DNA from 2 places in the Altererythrobacter sp. CAU 1778 genome. Region 1 is predicted to be linked to the other one. Evidence: predicted binding sites of a transcription regulator. Region 1 holds the regulator's gene; the other holds the start of a gene.
What was found. The regulator LexA, encoded in region 1, represses DNA repair genes until DNA is damaged. The targets are predictions, from matches to a motif close to GTTCCNCNCTTGTTCT.
Positions count from the first base shown of each region.

Region 1 (9,045 bases):
GACTTGTCGGCGATGGATGGCTATGCCGTGCGCGCAGGAGATGCCACCGGCTCGCTAGTCGTGATCGGTGAAAGCGCCGCCGGAAGGCCGTTTCCCGGCGCGATTGGCGCAGGTGAGGCGGTGCGCATCTCCACCGGCGCGCACTTGCCTGCGGGCGCCGATGCGGTCGTGATTCAGGAAGTGGTGACACGCAACGGGGAGCGAATCTCGACGCAATCCTCCGCTGCCCAAGGCCAGAACGTGCGACGCGCGGGCTTCGATTTCGCGGACGGTGACACGTTGCTCGAACGTGGCTGCCGCGTCACTCCGGCACGGATGGCGCTCGCCATGGCCGGCGGAGCCGAGACACTCGCGGCCGGTCGCCTGCCGAGCCTGACCGTGATCGATTGTGGCAATGAGCTGTTGTCGGGCGCCGGTGAAGCATCGATCGTGGCTACCAATGCAGCGATGATCGCGGCCCTCGCAAAGCCGTTTGCCTCTCTCGTGCGATCGGTTGGCCCCATCCCAGACGATGCCGCCGCCCTCGCAAATGCCCTTGCTGGGGCCGACACCGATGTGGTCGTAACCTCCGGCGGAGCTTCCGTGGGGGACCATGACATGCTGCGGCCGGCGCTGGCTCTATGGGGTGCGGAGACGGGCTTCTGGCGAGTATTGATGCGGCCGGGGAAGCCACTGCTCTATGGCACGCGCGGGCAGCAGCGCGTGCTCGGTCTTCCGGGCAACCCGGTCTCGGCTTTCGTCACGACCCATATGTTCCTCCTGCCGTTGCTGCGGGCATTGGCGGGTGCTTCGATTGCGGAGGCTCTTCCACGCTTCACCATCGCACCGCTGGCAGGCCCCTTGCCCGCAGCGGGCAAACGGCTGGAGCTGGTTCGTGCACGCTGGAGCGACGGTGGAGTGGAAGCGCTCTCTTCGCAGGACAGCAGCGGTCTATCTGCGCTTGCCAACGCTGAACTGCTGATCCGGCGCGAGCCGCAGGCGATTCCGGCCAGCATTGGAGACATGGTCAGGATTTACCCGCTGCGATAGGCGTGTTGACATGGCAACAGAAGTTTCCTAATTGTTCCGCATTCGTTCACTGTAAAGACCGGAAAGCGACGGACAGGATGTTGACAGCCAAACAGCACGAGCTGCTTCGTTTCATTCAGCAGAAACTGGAAGAAACCGGCATCTCGCCTTCATTCGAAGAAATGAAGGAAGCGCTGGATCTCAAGTCCAAGTCCGGTGTGCACCGGCTGATCTCTGCACTAGAGGAGCGCGGTTTTATCCGCCGTCTCCCCAATCGTGCACGGGCACTGGAAGTCCTCCGGCAGCCTGAGGATGCCACCGCGCAGGGTCCGAAGGTCGATGACCGGTCCGGTGCCATTTCCCGCACCGTTTCCGTTCCGGCGGTTGCTCCGCAACCGGCAAACGATGTGATCGAGGTGCCGCTGCACGGCCGGATTGCTGCCGGTGCACCGATAGAAGCTCTGGAAGATCATCAGTCGCTTCCCGTTCCTGCTGCCCTTCTCGGCGCAGGCGAGCATTACGCGCTGGAAGTGTCTGGCGATTCCATGATCGAAGCGGGCATTCTCGACGGTGACTTCGCTCTCGTCCGCAAGGCGGACGCCGCGCGCGATGGCGAGATTGTGGTTGCTCTCGTCCGCGGTGAAGAGGCGACGCTAAAATACCTGCGTCGCGAGAACGGCATGGTTCGTCTGGACCCGGCCAATGGCGCTTACGAACCACAAATCTATCGCGCGGACGAGGTGCAGGTTCAGGGCAAGCTAGCCGGGCTTCTGCGCCGGTACCACTGATCTGCCGAGGCACGGTCAACGGCGATCTGCCGGATAAACATCGGATTGCGAGTTCGTCAGCGTCGCTGCGCTCCCCGCCACCAGCCATGCGCCCCTCGGCTGTCGGCGACGCTGACGACCCTCTCCTGTTCCAGATAAATAGCCAGCCCACCGCTTTCGCTCAGGTGGCGGCGGTCAGCGGTCAACCAGCGCGACTCGCAGCTGCGCGGCAAAAAGCGATCGGCCACGACGATGTCCGCGCGCTCGCACGCGGCGGCAAGGGCCCGTTCCTCGACGACCTCCCCCGAACGGGCCGCGAGCACGTTCCAGTCGCGACCATCCCGGCGGAGGGTAAAACTACAAAAGTCCGCGCTGCACCGCGCACGGCTCCAGCTGTCGATAGTGCGGGTTTCGTCGCCAGCGCTGGCCAGTTCCAGCAGATTGTCGCGGGCGTAACTGCTCTGGGTATCACGGAGAAGGAACAGACCTGCATCCGCGCCGTCCTCGATCACAGCCAGGTGACGCCCATCAGCGCTGACGAGAAGGTCGGGGCCGGGGTTAGTCAGAGTCACAAGCAGCGCGATTCCAGCGGGCAACAGTCCCAATAGGCGCGCCCTCCCCTTCCACAGCGCAAGCCACAGACCACCAAGGACGAAGAGCGCGAAAGTCATCTCGCTCATCTGCGGAAGACGTTTCACCGCCCCGGGCTGCGCGGCCGTCCAATGTGCTATCCATAGAAGGGCGTCGAGCGACTTACCCACCAGCCACCACGCCGGAGCGCCGGCTCCCACCGTGTCCAGCAACAGTCCGAGCGCAATCAGCGGCATCGACACGAATGTCGTCAGCGGAATGGCGACCAGATTGGCGAATGCGCCGTAAACACCGGCCTTGTGGAAGTGGTACAGGCCAATGGGCATCAGTGTGACCTCGATGACGATGCCCGTCAGGAAAAGCATGGCCGCGCCGCGAGCGACACGCCTGCCGAAACTCTCCTCACGCGGTGCCAGGAAACGCTTTACCGGCGCGCTGCCAGACAGTGCGACAATGGCAAGAACGGCAGCGAAGCTCATCTGGAAGCTCGGCCCGACGACTGATTCCGGCCACAATATCATCACGACCATCGCTGCAACCGCGACCATACGCATCGACAGCGCTTCCCGGCCGATGACTAGCGCGCCCAGCACCAGAAGTGCGGCGATGCAGCTTCGGACCGTCGGAACCTCCGCCCCGGTCAGCAAGGTGTAACCCAGCCCTGCAAGCGCCCCCACGGCGGCGCCCGCAATCGGCAATCGCATCCGCAACGCCAGCCAGGGGAAGAGTGCGAGCAGGCGGATTGCAAGCACATAGGTCGCCGCGATCACCGCGCTGACGTGCAGGCCGCTGATCGATAGCAGGTGCGTCAGGCCCGAATCTCGCATGGCGTCCTCGTCCGCCGCAGAGATGGCCCCGCGATCGCCGCTGGCGAAAGCCGCGGCAATTGCGCCTGCCGAGCCGGTAACCTCCCCTCGCACATGGGCGGACAGGCGCCGCTGCAATTGCGCCGTCGCGTCGCCATCGCCCGCCGAGGCCAGCAGTTCCACTTCGCCGACAGCCGAACCGGTCGCCGCGAGACCGTCGAACCACGCCGTGCGGGCAAAGTTGTAAGCGCCCGGCAGCATCGGCGGCGCTGGCGGCATCAGCCGGGCGCGGAGACGCACCGTGCTTCCCTCTCCCACGCCATCCGGCAATCCTTCGGGCTCGACATTGACGCGCACCTTGATCGCTTCGCCGCTATCGGGTTGACGTGTGGCGACAACTAATCGCACGCGGTCTTGCGCGGGTTGCTCGATCCGCTCCAGCACCCGTCCATCGAACTCTGCGAAAACCGGTCGTTCCAGCGGCTCCGCGCCGACCATTTCGGAGCGCGCCCAGATCAGCCCGACCCCCAGCGCGAAAGCGAACGACAGCCCGACGGCGGCCAGCAGGAGATTCGCCCGATCCTCCCGTCCGCGCCACGCGGACAAGGCGGCCAGCGATACGATCGCCGCAAGTGCCAGCAGCAGAAGCCACTGGTCACGGCCCGAAGTGCCGAACCAGGCCGCTATGCCGGCCAGAACAGCCGCCGTCAGCCATGGCGCGCGGTCGAGGCCGGCGCGCCCAAGGAAACGCTCGGAGGCTTCCGCTGCGCTGGACAAACGCCAACGCATTCGCCAAGGCCTTTGCCGCACCGCAACATCGGCGGCGGCCGGCTCCGGCCCGATCGGAATGTCAGGTCTACCGGTTGCCCCCATATTCGTATTGGAAGGGAAATTCAGTCACATGGCAAGCGCTGGCAACACCGCTGCTCCTACCGGAAAAGCCGTCGTCACGCGGTTTGCCCCCTCCCCAACCGGTTTTCTGCACATTGGCGGTGCGCGCACTGCGCTGTTCAACTGGCTGTTTTCCCGCCACCACGGCGGCAAGGCGCTGTTGCGGATCGAGGATACGGATCAAAAACGCTCCACCACGGAAGCCATCGATGCGATCATGGACGGGCTGGACTGGCTGGGCCTAGAATATGACGAGGAGCCGGTCTTCCAGTCGGCACGGGCCGAACGTCATGCAGAGGTCGCCCACAAGCTGCTGGAAGCGGGGCACGCCTACAAGTGTTTCGCCACCGCAGAGGAACTCGAACAGATGCGCGCCGATCAGCGCGCGGCCAAGCAGCCGATGCGCTACGACGGCCGCTGGCGGAATCGCGATGCTTCCGAAGCGCGGGAAGGTGCGCCCTATGCGGTCCGGCTCAAGACGCCGGAACATGGCGAAAGCGTGATCGAAGACGCCGTGCAGGGCCGCGTGAAGGTCCGCAACGAGGAAATCGACGATTACATCATCCTGCGTACGGACGGTACGCCGACCTACATGCTCGCGGCTGTGGTCGACGATAACGATATGGGTTGCACCCATATCATCCGTGGCGATGACCATCTGAACAACGCTTTCCGCCAGCTTCCGCTGATCCGCGCGATGGCAGAGATCGAGGATGGCTGGGCGGAACCGGTGTATGCCCATATTCCGCTGATCCATGGTTCGGACGGGGCCAAGCTGTCGAAGCGCCACGGTGCTCTCGGCGTCGAGGCCTATCGCGACGAGATGGGCCTCCTTCCCGAAGCGGTCGCCAATTACCTGCTGCGCCTTGGCTGGGGGCATGGCGATGCCGAAATCCTCTCCATCGAAGAGGCTATCGCGCTGTTCGACCTCGACGGCGTGGGCAAGAGCCCCTCGCGGCTCGACATCAAGAAGATGGAAAACATGAACGCGCACTACATCCGCGAGGCGGACGATGCGCGGCTGACGCAATTGGTTGCGCCGCGGATCGATGGCGAGGTCGATACGGCTTTGCTGGAACGCGCCATGCCGGTGTTGAAGGAACGGGCCAAGAATCTCAACGAACTGGCCGAGGGCGCAGCGTTCTTGTTCAAGCAACGACCGCTCGAGATTTCGGAGAAGGCGAACGCCCTTCTGACCGACGACGCGCGTGCGCTTCTGGCTAGGATTTCTGCCAGTTTCGCAACGGGAAATGACTGGACAAGCGAGGCGCTGGAGGCCAATCTAAAGGCGATGGCCGAAGATCTGGAGCTGGGTCTCGGCAAGCTGGCGCAGCCCCTCCGGGCGGCGCTGACCGGGCAGACCACATCGCCCGGAATTTTCGACGTTCTGGTTCTGCTCGGCAGGGAGGAGAGCCTTGCGCGGATTGACGCGCAGGCCGCCTGAGCCGGGATAACGCACAAGTGAAATGAGGAGTAGCATCTTGGCGGACAAGCAAGCGAAGCTGGCGATTGGCGGTTCGGAGCACGAATATCCCGTTCTGGAAGGTTCGATCGGCCCCGATGTCGTCGATATTCGCAAGCTTTACGGGCAAACCGGCACATTCACCTACGATCCGGGCTACAAGTCGACCGCGAGCTGCGAGAGCGCGCTGACCTATATCGATGGCGAAGAAGGCGTGCTGCTGCACCGCGGCTACCCCATCGGTCAGCTGGCCGAGCAATCGAGCTTCATGGAAACGGCCTATCTGCTGCTGAACGGCGAGCTGCCGAGCGGCGACGAACTCAACGACTTCACCTACACCATCACGCGGCACACCATGCTGCATGACCAGCTACGTCAGTTCTACCAGGGGTTCCGCCGCGACGCGCACCCGATGGCGATCATGTGCGGTGTGGTCGGCGCTTTGTCCGCGTTCTACCACGACAGCACCGACATTTCCGATCCCGAGCATCGCAAGATCTCGAGCCATCGCCTGATTGCCAAGATGCCGACGATCGCGGCGTGGGCCTATAAATACTCGATTGGCCAGCCCTTCATGCATCCGGACAATTCGCTCAGCTACACGGGCAATTTCCTGCGCATGACCTTCGGCGTACCGGCGGAGGAATACGAAGTCATTCCGGCGATCGAAAAGGCGATGGATCGCATTTTCATCCTCCATGCCGATCACGAGCAGAATGCCTCGACCTCGACGGTGCGGCTTGCCGGTTCTTCGGGAGCAAACCCGTTCGCCTGCATGGCGGCCGGCATCGCCTGCCTGTGGGGGCCCGCGCATGGCGGTGCCAACGAAGCGGCGCTCAACATGCTGCAGGAGATCGGCACACCCGACAAGATTCCGCACTATATCGAGCGTGCCAAGGACAAGAACGATCCGTTCCGCCTGATGGGCTTCGGTCACCGGGTCTACAAGAACTACGATCCGCGTGCGACGGTGATGCAGCAGACGCTGCGGGAAGTGTTCGACGCGCTGAACGTGAACGATCCGGTATTCGAAACCGCGCTCCGGCTCGAGGAACTCGCGCTCAGCGACGACTATTTCAGGGAAAAGAAGCTCTTCCCGAACGTCGATTTCTACTCGGGCATCATCCTGAACGCGATCGGCTTCCCGACGACGATGTTCACCGCATTGTTCGCTCTCGCCCGCACCGTTGGCTGGGTCGCGCAGTGGAACGAGATGATTTCCGACCCCGGCCAGGTCATCGGTCGTCCGCGTCAGCTCTACACGGGTCCGACGCAGCGGGATTACGTGCCCGTCGACAAGCGCTAGGAGCAGTCCGTGAAGTACATCCTGCAGGTCTTCGGTGTCGCCCTGATACTATCGGGCGGGCTGTGGACCTTGCAGGGGCTCGGGCTGGTGATGTGGCCTGCGGAAAGCTTCATGCTCGCAGAGCGCCAGTGGGCGGTCTACGGGCTTATCACGGTCGCTATCGGGGCCGGTCTGTTCTGGCTGGGCAGCAGACGCCGCCGGCGCTGAGGTTCAGCGCCTTGCCGGGACCAGCAAGGTAAATCGGGCACCTTCGCCGGGCGCGGTGTCGAGCGCGATGTCTCCGCCCATCGCTCGCGCAAGCTGGCGCGAGATGTAGAGGCCGAGGCCCGATCCCCCGTCGCCCGAGCGCCCGAGACGTTCGAATTTCCCAAACGCGCGCGCCTTCTGTGCGTCGTCCATGCCCGGCCCTTCGTCGCCCACGGTCACGCTGGCCATGCCCACATCACTGCCAAGAAACACGCGGACGCTGGTTCCGCGCGGCGAGTAATTGATGGCATTGCCGATCAGATTGAGAAGCACCTGGAGAACCCGCCGGAACTCTCCTGTGGCCGGGGCGGTCTCGCCTGCATCGGGGCCGACAAGCGTAATTCCCTTGTCCTGCGCACGCACGCCGAGGATTCCGATGGCCCTCCGCACGACGTCGGCGAGGTCGATCTTGTCCGGCGCGGTGCGAAAATCGCCCGCTTCGACCACCTCCAGATCGGCCAGATCGTCGATCAGCGCGAGCAGGTGCTGGCCCGCGTGCGAAATGTCTGCGGCATATTCGCTGTACTCGTCCGGCAAAGGTCCTGCGAGGCGGCCACGGATGGTCTCGGCATTAGCGATGATGCGATTGATCGGACGGCGCAGGACACCGGCAAGGTCGCGTCCTACCGAAATCTCGTCACCCGGCTCCGTCGCCACGGCGGGTGCAGCCCTTGCAACCCTGACCGACTGATTTGCAGGCGTGTCCGCCACCAGCACAAGTTCGAAACCGTCGTCGCCGGGCAGACCTCGGCCTGCCGGACGCAGCGCAGCCTTCCAGCTTCGGTCGCTGCCGGCGATGGCCAGCTTCGCGCCGTCGAGCAAGCGCCAGTGGAGAGGCTGGCGATGGGCGCTGCCTTCGACCTGCACGAAGTCCGTCCAGGGCTTGCCCCGCCCCTTCGCCATGGTGCGCGCCAGGCTGGTGAGCGCCGGTCCCTGCGCCTGCACGGCAAGAATGTTCTGAGATGCATCCAGCTGCGCGATCAGTTCCGCACATTGCCGGTCGATCTGGAAATGCCGGTCCGCCGTCTCGCGCAGGTCTTCCTCGGCCAGCGGCTCGGTGTGCCAGGTCGCCAGACCGATCCGGCAACTGCCGTCGGCGGGATCGGGCTGCACTTCCGTCCATGCAACGATCTTCTCGTCCTGATCGACCGCCATGATCTCGCGCGCGAGCTTTCGCTCCGTACGCCGCGCGCTCGCGACGAGATCAAGCAGCATCGGCACGGCGAGCGGCCCCGGAATCGTCCCGCCGCAGCGCCGTTGCAATCCGGCCAGCGGCTCGTCGGCGCGAACCAGGCGGTTTTCTGCGTCGCAAGTTCCGCTTGCGATGAAGGCACGATCCGCCATCCCCTATGCCCCTGCCGTAAGATTGCTGTCCGCGAGCAGCATGGCTGCGCGGTCGACCGACAGGTGATCGAAATTGGGCGGCAGCGAGACTTCGGGATGGAGGTAGAGAAACTGCTGTTCGATGGCATCCGGCTTCAAGCCGGCAGCACGCAGGGCGATGGCCAGCCGCGCGAGCTGGCGCTCGGTGGTCGACAATGTGACCGTCTCGCGCGGTTGTCCCGAACCCATCGCGAGTGCGGTCAGGAACAGCGCCACACCCGCGCGATCGACATCGAGCGCGGCAAGGAAGTTCGAACCGAGGTTTTCCGCTACCTGCGTCATCAATTCGACACGGGTGCTTTCACCTTCCGCACGTTCCTGCAGGGCGGACAGTGGCGAGACGTCCACATCCGGGAAGGCTGCGGCCGCCTGAAACGTCGCTCTCAGGAGCATCCTCGGCAATTCGGTCAGCGGAAGCTCCATGCGGCGCATCTGCTGCATGAACCGCGCTTGCGCTGCCAGTGCCTGCATTGCGACTTCGGCCGCCTGCGCGTCCCTGGTCGCGAGCATCGACTGCAAGACGGAGGACACCACCGGATCGGTGGCATTGCGGGCGTTCAACCGCTCGGTCAGTTGAAATTCCAG
Region 1 is NZ_JBTLRP010000001.1:1,487,884-1,496,928, reverse strand. Features, by position in the region: gene ACXYN8_RS07070 (molybdopterin molybdotransferase MoeA) at 1-1,029, shown strand, start outside; gene lexA (transcriptional repressor LexA) at 1,107-1,796, shown strand; gene ACXYN8_RS07060 (ComEC/Rec2 family competence protein) at 1,853-3,961, opposite strand; gene gltX (glutamate--tRNA ligase) at 4,074-5,507, shown strand; gene ACXYN8_RS07050 (citrate synthase) at 5,545-6,831, shown strand; gene ACXYN8_RS07045 (hypothetical protein) at 6,841-7,038, shown strand; gene ACXYN8_RS07040 (sensor histidine kinase) at 7,042-8,421, opposite strand; gene ACXYN8_RS07035 (hypothetical protein) at 8,425-9,045, opposite strand, start outside.

Region 2 (9,045 bases), on a different contig from region 1:
ATCATGAAGATGGCCAGCATCGGCAGCGCGTAGATCGCGATCGCCGAGGCAAGCAGCATGATGGTGCGCCCGCCCGAGAAGCGGAAGATCGTGCCATACGCGCCCGACCAATAGAAGATCGGGAGGAACATCGGCACCGCGACGGCGGCGAAGATCAGCGGAGGTTCGACCGGGAAGGACAGCGCCCCTACCCGCAGCGAGAAAGCGATCAGCACGGCGGCAATGCACAGCGCGATATCGACGGCGATCACCATCGCGCGCTTCTGCCGCCGTTCCAGTTTCAGCAGGCGCGCAAATCCGCCCAGCACCGCCGATGCCGCTTTATGGCGCCAGTTCTCGGGCTCTTTGTCGGTCGCTGCCGCCGTCATTTCAACCCTTCGGTCGCTCTGCCACGAGGTGCCCAAGCCCTTGTCGACATTAGTGAATTCAACTGACCGGCCGCAGCTGCCGGGCAATGCGGACGCGCTTTGCCCAAACTGGTTAGCATTGCAAGCCTTGCAACGCCACATCAGCAAGTCTGCCGTGCGCTCGATCAGGACGGGCGTGACATTGTGGCCACTCTGGGCGATGCCCGCGGTCTCAGGAGGACGCCCGGACCATGCCCGCACCAGCCGACAATACCCCCGTCATCATCGCTGTGGGACAAGCCTCGGAACGGCTGGGAGACGGCGGCTATCGCGCGCTTTCGCCGATGGACCTCGCCGGTCAGGCGCTGGCGGCGGCGATTGCGGATGCGAAGGCGCGCGGCAATCTCGCCGGTGCGATCGATACCTTGTGTTCCATCCGTCAGTTCGAGAATTCGACCCCGCGCTCCGTTCCGCCCTTCGGCATGGCCGACAATCCGCCGCGCGCCATCGCAAGGCGGGTTGGCGCCAACCCGGCCCGCGCAATTCTGGAAGTCACCGGCGGACAAGGCCCGCAGGCGATGCTGGGCGAGTTGGCGACGGAGATTGCGGAGGGGCGCTCCGAATGCGCAGCGATAGTCGGAGCGGAAGCGATGTCGAGCGTGCTGACGCTGCTCGAGGCAGGCGAGACGCCCGACTGGTCCGAAACGGTCGGCGGCAGCCTTGAGGATCGCGGTTACGCTATCGACGACATGTTCGAGCGTGCACTCGTCAAGCACGGGGCGGGCGCGCCCATCCCTGCATACGCCATGTTCGACAACGCGCGCCGTGCGCGTCTCGGCCAGACGCTGGAGGAGTATCGCCACGCCATCGGCACGTTGTTCGCACCGTTCACGCACGTGGCCGCCGCCAATCCTCATGCCGCCGCGCCCGTCCAGCGTAGCGTTGAGGAACTGGCCAGAGTGACGGACCGCAACCGCATCGTCGCGGAACCCTACACCCGCATGACCGTCGCGCGCGATAAAGTGAACCAGGCCGCTGCCATCGTACTCGCCTCTGTCGCGCAGGCAAGAGCGCTTGGCGTGCCGGAGGAACGCTGGGTGTATGTTCACGCCGCCACCACGGGCAAGGAACTGCCCGTTCTCGCCCGGCCCGATCTGGCAAGGAGCCCGGCTTCCATCGCGTCGGTCGAGGCGGCATTGGAAATCGCAGGTAAGTCTATCGCGCAGATCGACGCGATCGACTTCTACAGCTGTTTCGCCATTCCGGTGTTCAACCAGCTCGATCATTTCGGGCTAGCGGTGGACGACCCGCGCGGCTTCACTCTGACCGGCGGGCTGCCTTTCTTCGGCGCGGCGGGGAACGATTATTCGGCCCACGCCATCGCCGAGGCGGTCCAGCGTGCCCGCAGCGCGCCCGGCAGCTTCGCATTGGTCGGCGCGAATGGTGGGGTGATGAGCAAATATGCGACGGGCATTTATTCGACCATGCCAGCCGAATGGAATGGGCGAGGCCGCACGAGGGCTTTGTCGCAGGCGGAAGATCGCGTTGCGGTGGCGAGGGATTTCGCCGGACAGGCGGTGGTGGAGACCTACACGCTGATGCCTGGCAGGGGCGGCGATATTGCCGTCGTGATCGGTCGCAACGATGCGGGCGAAAGAGTGATTGCCAATGCCGATCTCGGCCATGGCGCGACCCGTGCATCGATCGAAAGCGGCGAACCGTTCGGCGCCCGGATGATGATCCGGCAGATCGCGCCGGAACAGTTCGCGGCCCGCATCGCGTCGTGATCGAACCGCTCTCGACTGACATTTGTAAGGCACGGGAACCGCAAGGCTTTTCGCGCGATTTCTCCCGCGCATGGAACAGTTCCGGTTCATCTCCAAAGATCGCAAGGGGAAGTGGTACGACCGCCTGACCCTGGCCCAGCAACACGCGGCGAAAGCCGGAGTAGGCTTCCTCGACGGGAGCGGAAATTTCGTCGCCTATCGCGGCACGATCCTCGAAATCCGGCACAAGACGGTGAGCCGGTAAGCCTTCGATTCTGCACCATTGAACCGGAAGCGGAAATAGAACAAAATGGGAACATAGTGATTCGACCGATTCTCTCGATGGTTCCCGACCCTTGCCCCAGTACCACTACCCGTGCCGCCCCCTTCCCGCCTGCTCCGCCAACCTTGCAGGAGGTGTTCGTGCCGGCGGGCGACGGGGCTGCGACGGGCTTCGCGCTGTCGCAGATCGCGGCCGGGCAAGCGATGCGCGGTGCGGGGCAGCAGAACGCGACCGCGTTGTGGGTGCAGGATCGCCGCGTGCTGAAGGATGCCGGACGCCCCTACCCCCACGGCCTGCCCGAACTCGGTCGCACCGGCCTGCTGCACCTTGTCGCGCGCGATGCGGGGGAGGCGCTGTGCGCGATGGAGGAAGGGCTGCACTGCCCCTCGCTGGCGGCAGTGATCGGGGAACTGCACGGCGATCCGCGCGCGCTCGACTTTACTGCCACGCGGCGGCTGGCGGTCGCGGCGGAGCGTTATGGCGTGCCGGTGTTCCTGCTGCGCTGCGGGGGCCATGCCGATCTCAGCGGCGCGAGACGGCGCTGGCGGGTGGCCAGCCGCCCTTCGCCCGCACATCCGCACGATCCCGAAGCGCCGGGCGCGCCGACATGGTCGCTCGAACTGTTCCGCGCACGCGACATGCGCCCCGGCACGTGGGAGGCGAGCTATGACCGCGCGGCGCATCGTCTCGATCTGGTTTCCCCGGCTGGCGATGGAACGCTGGCACCGGCAGCAGGCGGCGCAGAACCCGCACCGGCCTTCGCCCGCCGCTACGGCTGAAGAAGCGCCACCCGCACCAACACCCCCGCCGCTCGCACTCGCGTCGGAAAATGCCCACGGCACGGTGATCGACGCAGTCGACGCCGCCGCGCGGGCGAGCGGCATCCACCCCGGCCAGAAGCTGACCGACGCACGCGCGATCTGCCCCGAACTGGTGATCGAGCCCTCCGATCCGGCAGGCGACGCGGCATGGCTCGAACGGATCGCCCGCTGGTCCCAGCGCTGGAGCCCGTGGAGCGCGGTGGACGGGGCGGACGGCCTGCTGCTCGACAGCACCGGGGCGGCGCATCTGTTCGGTGGGGAAACCGCCCTGCTGGCGGAAATGCAGCGCAGCTTCACGGAGATGGGCCTGACCGCGCGCACGGCAATGGCGCCCACCATCGGGGGGGCATGGGCGCTGGCCCGCCATGCCGCAAACAACCGCATCGTGGTGACACCCGACACGCTCGACGCCGCGCTCGCCCCGCTGCCGGTGGCGGCGCTGCGTATTGCAGAGGATGACGCGCTGGCGCTCAAGCGGCTGGGCTTCAAGAGCATCGGTGCGCTCGCCCGCGTGCCCACCCGCGCGCTTGCCCGCCGGTTTCGCACTGCAAAGCAGGGAGGCGTCGGGGCGCTCACCCGGCTGGGGCAGGCACGCGGCACGGTGGAGGAGGTCGTCGCCCCGCTGGTGGCGCGCGAGGTTTACCGTGCGCAGGCGCGCGTGATGGACCCGGTCCGCCACACCGCCATCCTCGCGCCGATCCTCGCCGACCTTGCCGGGGACCTGTGCGCGCAGCTCGAAGTCGCGCATCGGGGCCTGCGCCGCCTGCGGTTCGAAGCGTTCCGCGTCGACGGCCATGTCGCGATGCTGGTCGCGGCGACCGCTGCCCCGGTGCGCGAGCCCGCCCATGTCGCGCGGCTCTTCGCCGAACAGCTGGAGACGCTGGAGGCAGGGTTCGGCTTCGATGCCTTTGCGCTCACCGCCCTGTGGCACGAGGTGATGGACGCGCAGCAGGCAAGCCTCACCGAAAGCGAGCCAGAGGGGCTATCGCTGTCGCACCTGATCGACCGGCTGTGCGCGCGCACGGGCGCCCACGGCGTGCTGCGCCCTGCCCCGCACGCCAGCCATATTCCGGAACGCGCGATCACCTGGCACCCGGCGTTAGAGGCTATTGAGGGCAATGCCGCGCTCGACACCTCGCTGGCCGCCACGCTCGGCACTCTGCCCGAACGCCCCGTGCGCCTGTTCGACCGGCCCGAACAGATCGCGGTGATCTACGCCACACCCGAAGGCCCGCCGCGCCGCTTCCGCTGGCGCCGCCGCCTGCACGACGTGATCCGGGTGGAGGGGCCGGAACGCATCGCGCCCGAATGGTGGCGGGAGAAATCCGCCGTGCGGCTGCGCGACTATTACCGCATCGAGGATGCCGAGGGGCGGCGTTACTGGATCTATCGCAACGGCGTGGTCGACGATGGCCGCGGCGGCCCGCCCGCATGGTTCATGCACGGGCTGTTCGCCTGATGCCGGAGGCCCCGCTCACGCCGGAAAAGCGCACGTTGCAGCGGATCGCCGGCAGCGGCTTCGCGCCCAATCCGCGCGCTCCTTATGTCGAACTGGGCGTTGCGAGCTGCTTTTCCTTCCTGCGCGGCGCATCCGACGCGGTCGACCTGGTGCTGGCCGCGCTGGGTCATGGCTATGATGCGCTAGGGATCGCCGATGCCAACACCATGGCGGGCATCGTGCGCCTCCATGCAGAGGCGAAGACGGCGCAACTGCGTCCGGTGATCGGCTGCCGGCTGGAACTGATCGAGGGGCACGCCTTCCTTGCCTACCCGACAGACCGCGCTGCCTACGGGCGGCTGTGCACCCTGCTTTCGCAAGGCAAGATGCAGACCGCCGACGGCAAGTGGCAGGACAAGGGCGAGTGCCACCTGACCCTGCCGATGCTGGCGAGCCATGCCGACGGCGTGCAACTGATCGCGCTGCCGGGTGGGGACGTTTCCGCTTTCGCTGCCGATCTGCCCATGCTCGCCGCCGCGCTGCCGACCATGCGCCATATCGCCGCCAGCTACCTCTACCGCGGCAACGACCGCGCGCGCATCGCCCGGCTGGACGAGCTGGCGACGGCGCATGGCCTTGCCATCCTCGCCACCAACGACGTGCATTACCACGCGGCGGAGCGTCGCCCGTTGCAGGACGTGATGACCTGCATCCGCGAGAAGACGACGATGGATCGCGCGGGCTATCTCCTTCACGCCAATGCGGAACGGCACCTGAAAAGCCCCGCCGAGATGCAGCGCCTGTTCGCCCGGTGGCCGCACGCCATTGCCGCCACGCGCGCGGTTGCGGATGCCTGCAACTTCTCGCTCGACGAATTGCGCTACGAATACCCCGAAGAAACCGTCCCCACCGGCGAAACGCCGCAGCATTACCTCGAACGCGTGGCGTGGGAAGGCGCGGCCCATCGCTACCCTCAGGGCGTGCCGCAAAAGGTCCGCGACCTCGTGACGCGCGAGCTGGCGATGATCGCAAAGCTCGACATCGCGCGCTATTTCCTCACCATCAAGGACGTGATCGACTTCGCGCGCGGGTGCGATCCGCCGATCCTGTGCCAGGGGCGCGGGTCCGCCGCCAACAGCGCGGTGTGCTTCTGCCTTGGCATCACCTCGGTCGATCCGTCCGAGGTCGAACTGCTTTTCGAACGCTTTATCTCAGAGGAGCGGCGCGAGCCGCCCGACATCGACGTCGATTTCGAACACGAGCGGCGCGAGGAAGTGATCCAGTACATCTACGCCCGTTATGGCCGCCAGCGCGCGGGCCTGTGTGCCACCGTGATCCACTACCGCCCGCGCTCCGCCATTCGCGAGGTCGGCAAGGCGATGGGCCTGTCCGAAGACGTAACCAGCGCGCTCGCCCGCACGGTGTGGGGCAGTTGGGGCAGTTCGGTGGACGAGGCGAAGACCGAAGAGGCCGGGCTCGACCTTGCCGATCCGTACCTGCGCCGCGTGATCATGCTGGCGGACCAGATGATCGGAATGCCGCGCCACCTCTCGCAGCACGTCGGCGGCTTCATCCTCACCAACGGCCCGCTGGTGGAAAGCGTGCCGATCGGCAACGGCGCCATGCCCGAACGCAGCTTCATCGAGTGGGACAAGGACGATATCGACGCGCTCGGCATCATGAAGATCGACGTGCTGGCGCTGGGGATGCTGACGTGCATCCGTAAAGCCTTCGACCTGATCGACGCGCATCACGGCAAGCGCTTCACCCTCGCCACCGTCCCGCGCGAGGATCCGGCGGTCTACGACATGCTCTGCCGCGCCGACAGCATCGGCGTGTTCCAGGTGGAAAGCCGCGCGCAGATGAACATGCTGCCGCGCCTGCGCCCGCGCTGCTATTACGACCTCGTCATCGAAGTCGCCATCGTGCGGCCCGGCCCGATCCAGGGCGACATGGTGCACCCCTACCTCAAGCGGCGGCAGGGGCGCGAGAAGGCGGAGTACCCCTCCCCCGGCCCGCAGCACGATCCCGACGAGCTGAAGAAGATCCTCTCGCGCACCATGGGCGTGCCGATCTTCCAGGAACAGGCGATGAAGATCGCCATCGTCGCAGCCGAGTTCACTCCGGCGGAAGCCAACCAGCTGCGAAAGGCGATGGCGACCTTCCGTTCCAAGGGCCTCGTTTCCGAACACAAGGAACGGATGGTGGAGCGCATGGTCGCGCGCGGATACGACCGCGATTTCGCCGCGCGCTGCTTCAGCCAGATCGAAGGGTTCGGCGAATACGGCTTCCCCGAAAGCCACGCCGCCAGCTTCGCGCACCTCGTCTACGTGTCGAGCTGGATCAAGTGTCACTACCCCGACGCCTTCTGCGCGGCGCTGCTCAACTCGCAGCCGATGGGCTTCTACGCGCCCGCCCAGATCGTGCGCGACGCGCGCGAACACGGGGTCGAAGTGCGCGCGCCTGACGTGAATTATTCGGATTGGGACAATCTGCTGGAACCGGCCGGAATGGGCGACGGGCCGGCACGATGGGCGGTGCGGCTGGGTTTTCGCCAGATCAACGGATTTGCCGTGCAGGATGCCGCCGCGCTGTTGCATCACCGCATCGCGCCCTATGCCGATGTCGAGGATCTGCGCGCGCGCAGCCGCATCCCCGTCGCCACCGTGCGCAAGCTGGCAGAGGCGGACGGGTTCCGCAGCACCGGGCTGGACCGGCGGCAGGCGCTGTGGGATGCGCGTGCGCTGAAGCAGGCGCCCGACCTGCCACTGTTCAGTTTTGCCGAGGCGCGCGACGAGGGGGCTGAACTTGCCGATGTCGACCTGCCGCAGATGCCGGTATGCGAACACGTGGTGGCCGATTACCAGACCATGCGCCTGTCGCTGAAGGCGCATCCCATGTCTTTCCTGCGCGACAATTACGCCGCGCGCGGCTTCACCCGATCCGCCGATTTGCGCGACCTGAAGTTCAACGCGCCCGTCCGCGCCGCAGGCGTGGTGCTGATCCGCCAGCGGCCGGGCAGCGCCAAGGGAGTGTGCTTCATCACGCTGGAGGACGAAAGCGGGGTCGCCAACCTCGTCATCTGGCCCGACGTGATGGCGCGCTTCCGCAAGGTCATCATGTCCGCGAGGCTGATGGAAGTGCGCGGCATCGTGCAGAAGGATGACGACGTGCTGCATATCGTCGTGCGCGAGCTGGTCGACGGCACCGATCGCCTGCTCGCCCTGTCCGACGACCTGCTGCACACGCAGATGGAACGCGCCGACCACGTAAACAGCCCATTGCCGCCGTCCGCCTCGCGCCACCCGCGCGATGCGCAGATCATTCCGCGATCGAGAGATTTTCATTGATGCAAGGGCGCTCCTGTCCGTAACGCTGCGCGGATACATGAGCGATCCTTCCACCCACACCCGGTTCCGCGACGCGCTGGGCGCCTTTGCCACCGGCGTGACCATTGCGACGACGCTGGACGAAAGCGGCGATCCGGTGGGCGTGACGGCGAGCAGCTTCAACTCCGTCAGCCTCGACCCGCCGCTGGTGCTCTGGTCGCTCGCCAAGGAAAGCAAGTCGCGCCCGGCCTTCTGCGCCAGCGGACATTTCGCCGTCCATGTCCTCACCGCCGCGCAGGAGGCGCTGTCCAACCGCTTCGCCCGGTCGGGGGAAGACAAGTTCGCCGATGTCGACTGGCACAAGGGGCAACTGGGCTCGCCCGTGTTGCAACACTACGCCGCGCGCTTCGAATGCCGCACCCGTCACCAGTACGAGGGCGGCGACCACATCATCATGGTGGGCGAAGTCATCGATTTCGAATCGCGGGACGAAGCCCCGCTGCTGTTTCACGGCGGTCGCTATGCCGATCACCGCCCGCGGCCCGTTCGCAGCGCGGTGGACATGGAACACGGCCATTTCAGCGACGATTTCCTGTTCCAGCTGGTCTCGCGCGCGCACTATGCCACATCGCGCAGCGCCCGCGGCACGATCGCCGCGCTCGACCTGTCCATGGCCGAATACCTCGCGCTCGCGCTCCTCAGCCGCCAGTCGCCGCAAACGGGCGCGCAGCTTGCCAATTATTGCGACGACTTCGGCTACGCGCTGGCTGAAAGCGATATTACGGCAATGGTCCGACGCGACCTGCTGGCCGCCACGGACGGCGGGTTCGAACAGGGCGAGGAAGGGCGCCGGCGTTTCCTTGAAGTGCTGGCCGCAGCCAAGGCGCGCGAAACGGATCTCGCCGACCAGCTGACCGACGCCGAACTGGCCGAGGCGAAGCGGCTGCTGCGCAAGATCATCGCCCTCGCCGAAGCGGGCTGATCCGCTCAGGCGAGGCCGGTGATGCGGCCAGCCTCGTCCAGCCCGATATCGAGCGCCGCCGGATGGCGCGGCAGGCCGG
Region 2 is NZ_JBTLRP010000002.1:114,090-123,134, reverse strand. Features, by position in the region: gene ACXYN8_RS08640 (polysaccharide biosynthesis protein) at 1-368, opposite strand, end outside; gene ACXYN8_RS08635 (acetyl-CoA acetyltransferase) at 599-2,134, shown strand; gene ACXYN8_RS08630 (hypothetical protein) at 2,205-2,378, shown strand; gene ACXYN8_RS08625 (ImuA family protein) at 2,537-3,175, shown strand; gene ACXYN8_RS08620 (Y-family DNA polymerase) at 3,063-4,676, shown strand; gene ACXYN8_RS08615 (error-prone DNA polymerase) at 4,676-8,005, shown strand; gene ACXYN8_RS08610 (flavin reductase) at 8,043-8,966, shown strand; gene ACXYN8_RS08605 (formate--tetrahydrofolate ligase) at 8,972-9,045, opposite strand, start outside.
Region 2: ACXYN8_RS08625 (ImuA family protein) is a predicted target of LexA. The motif match lies at 2,416-2,431, and genes of this name have one in related genera.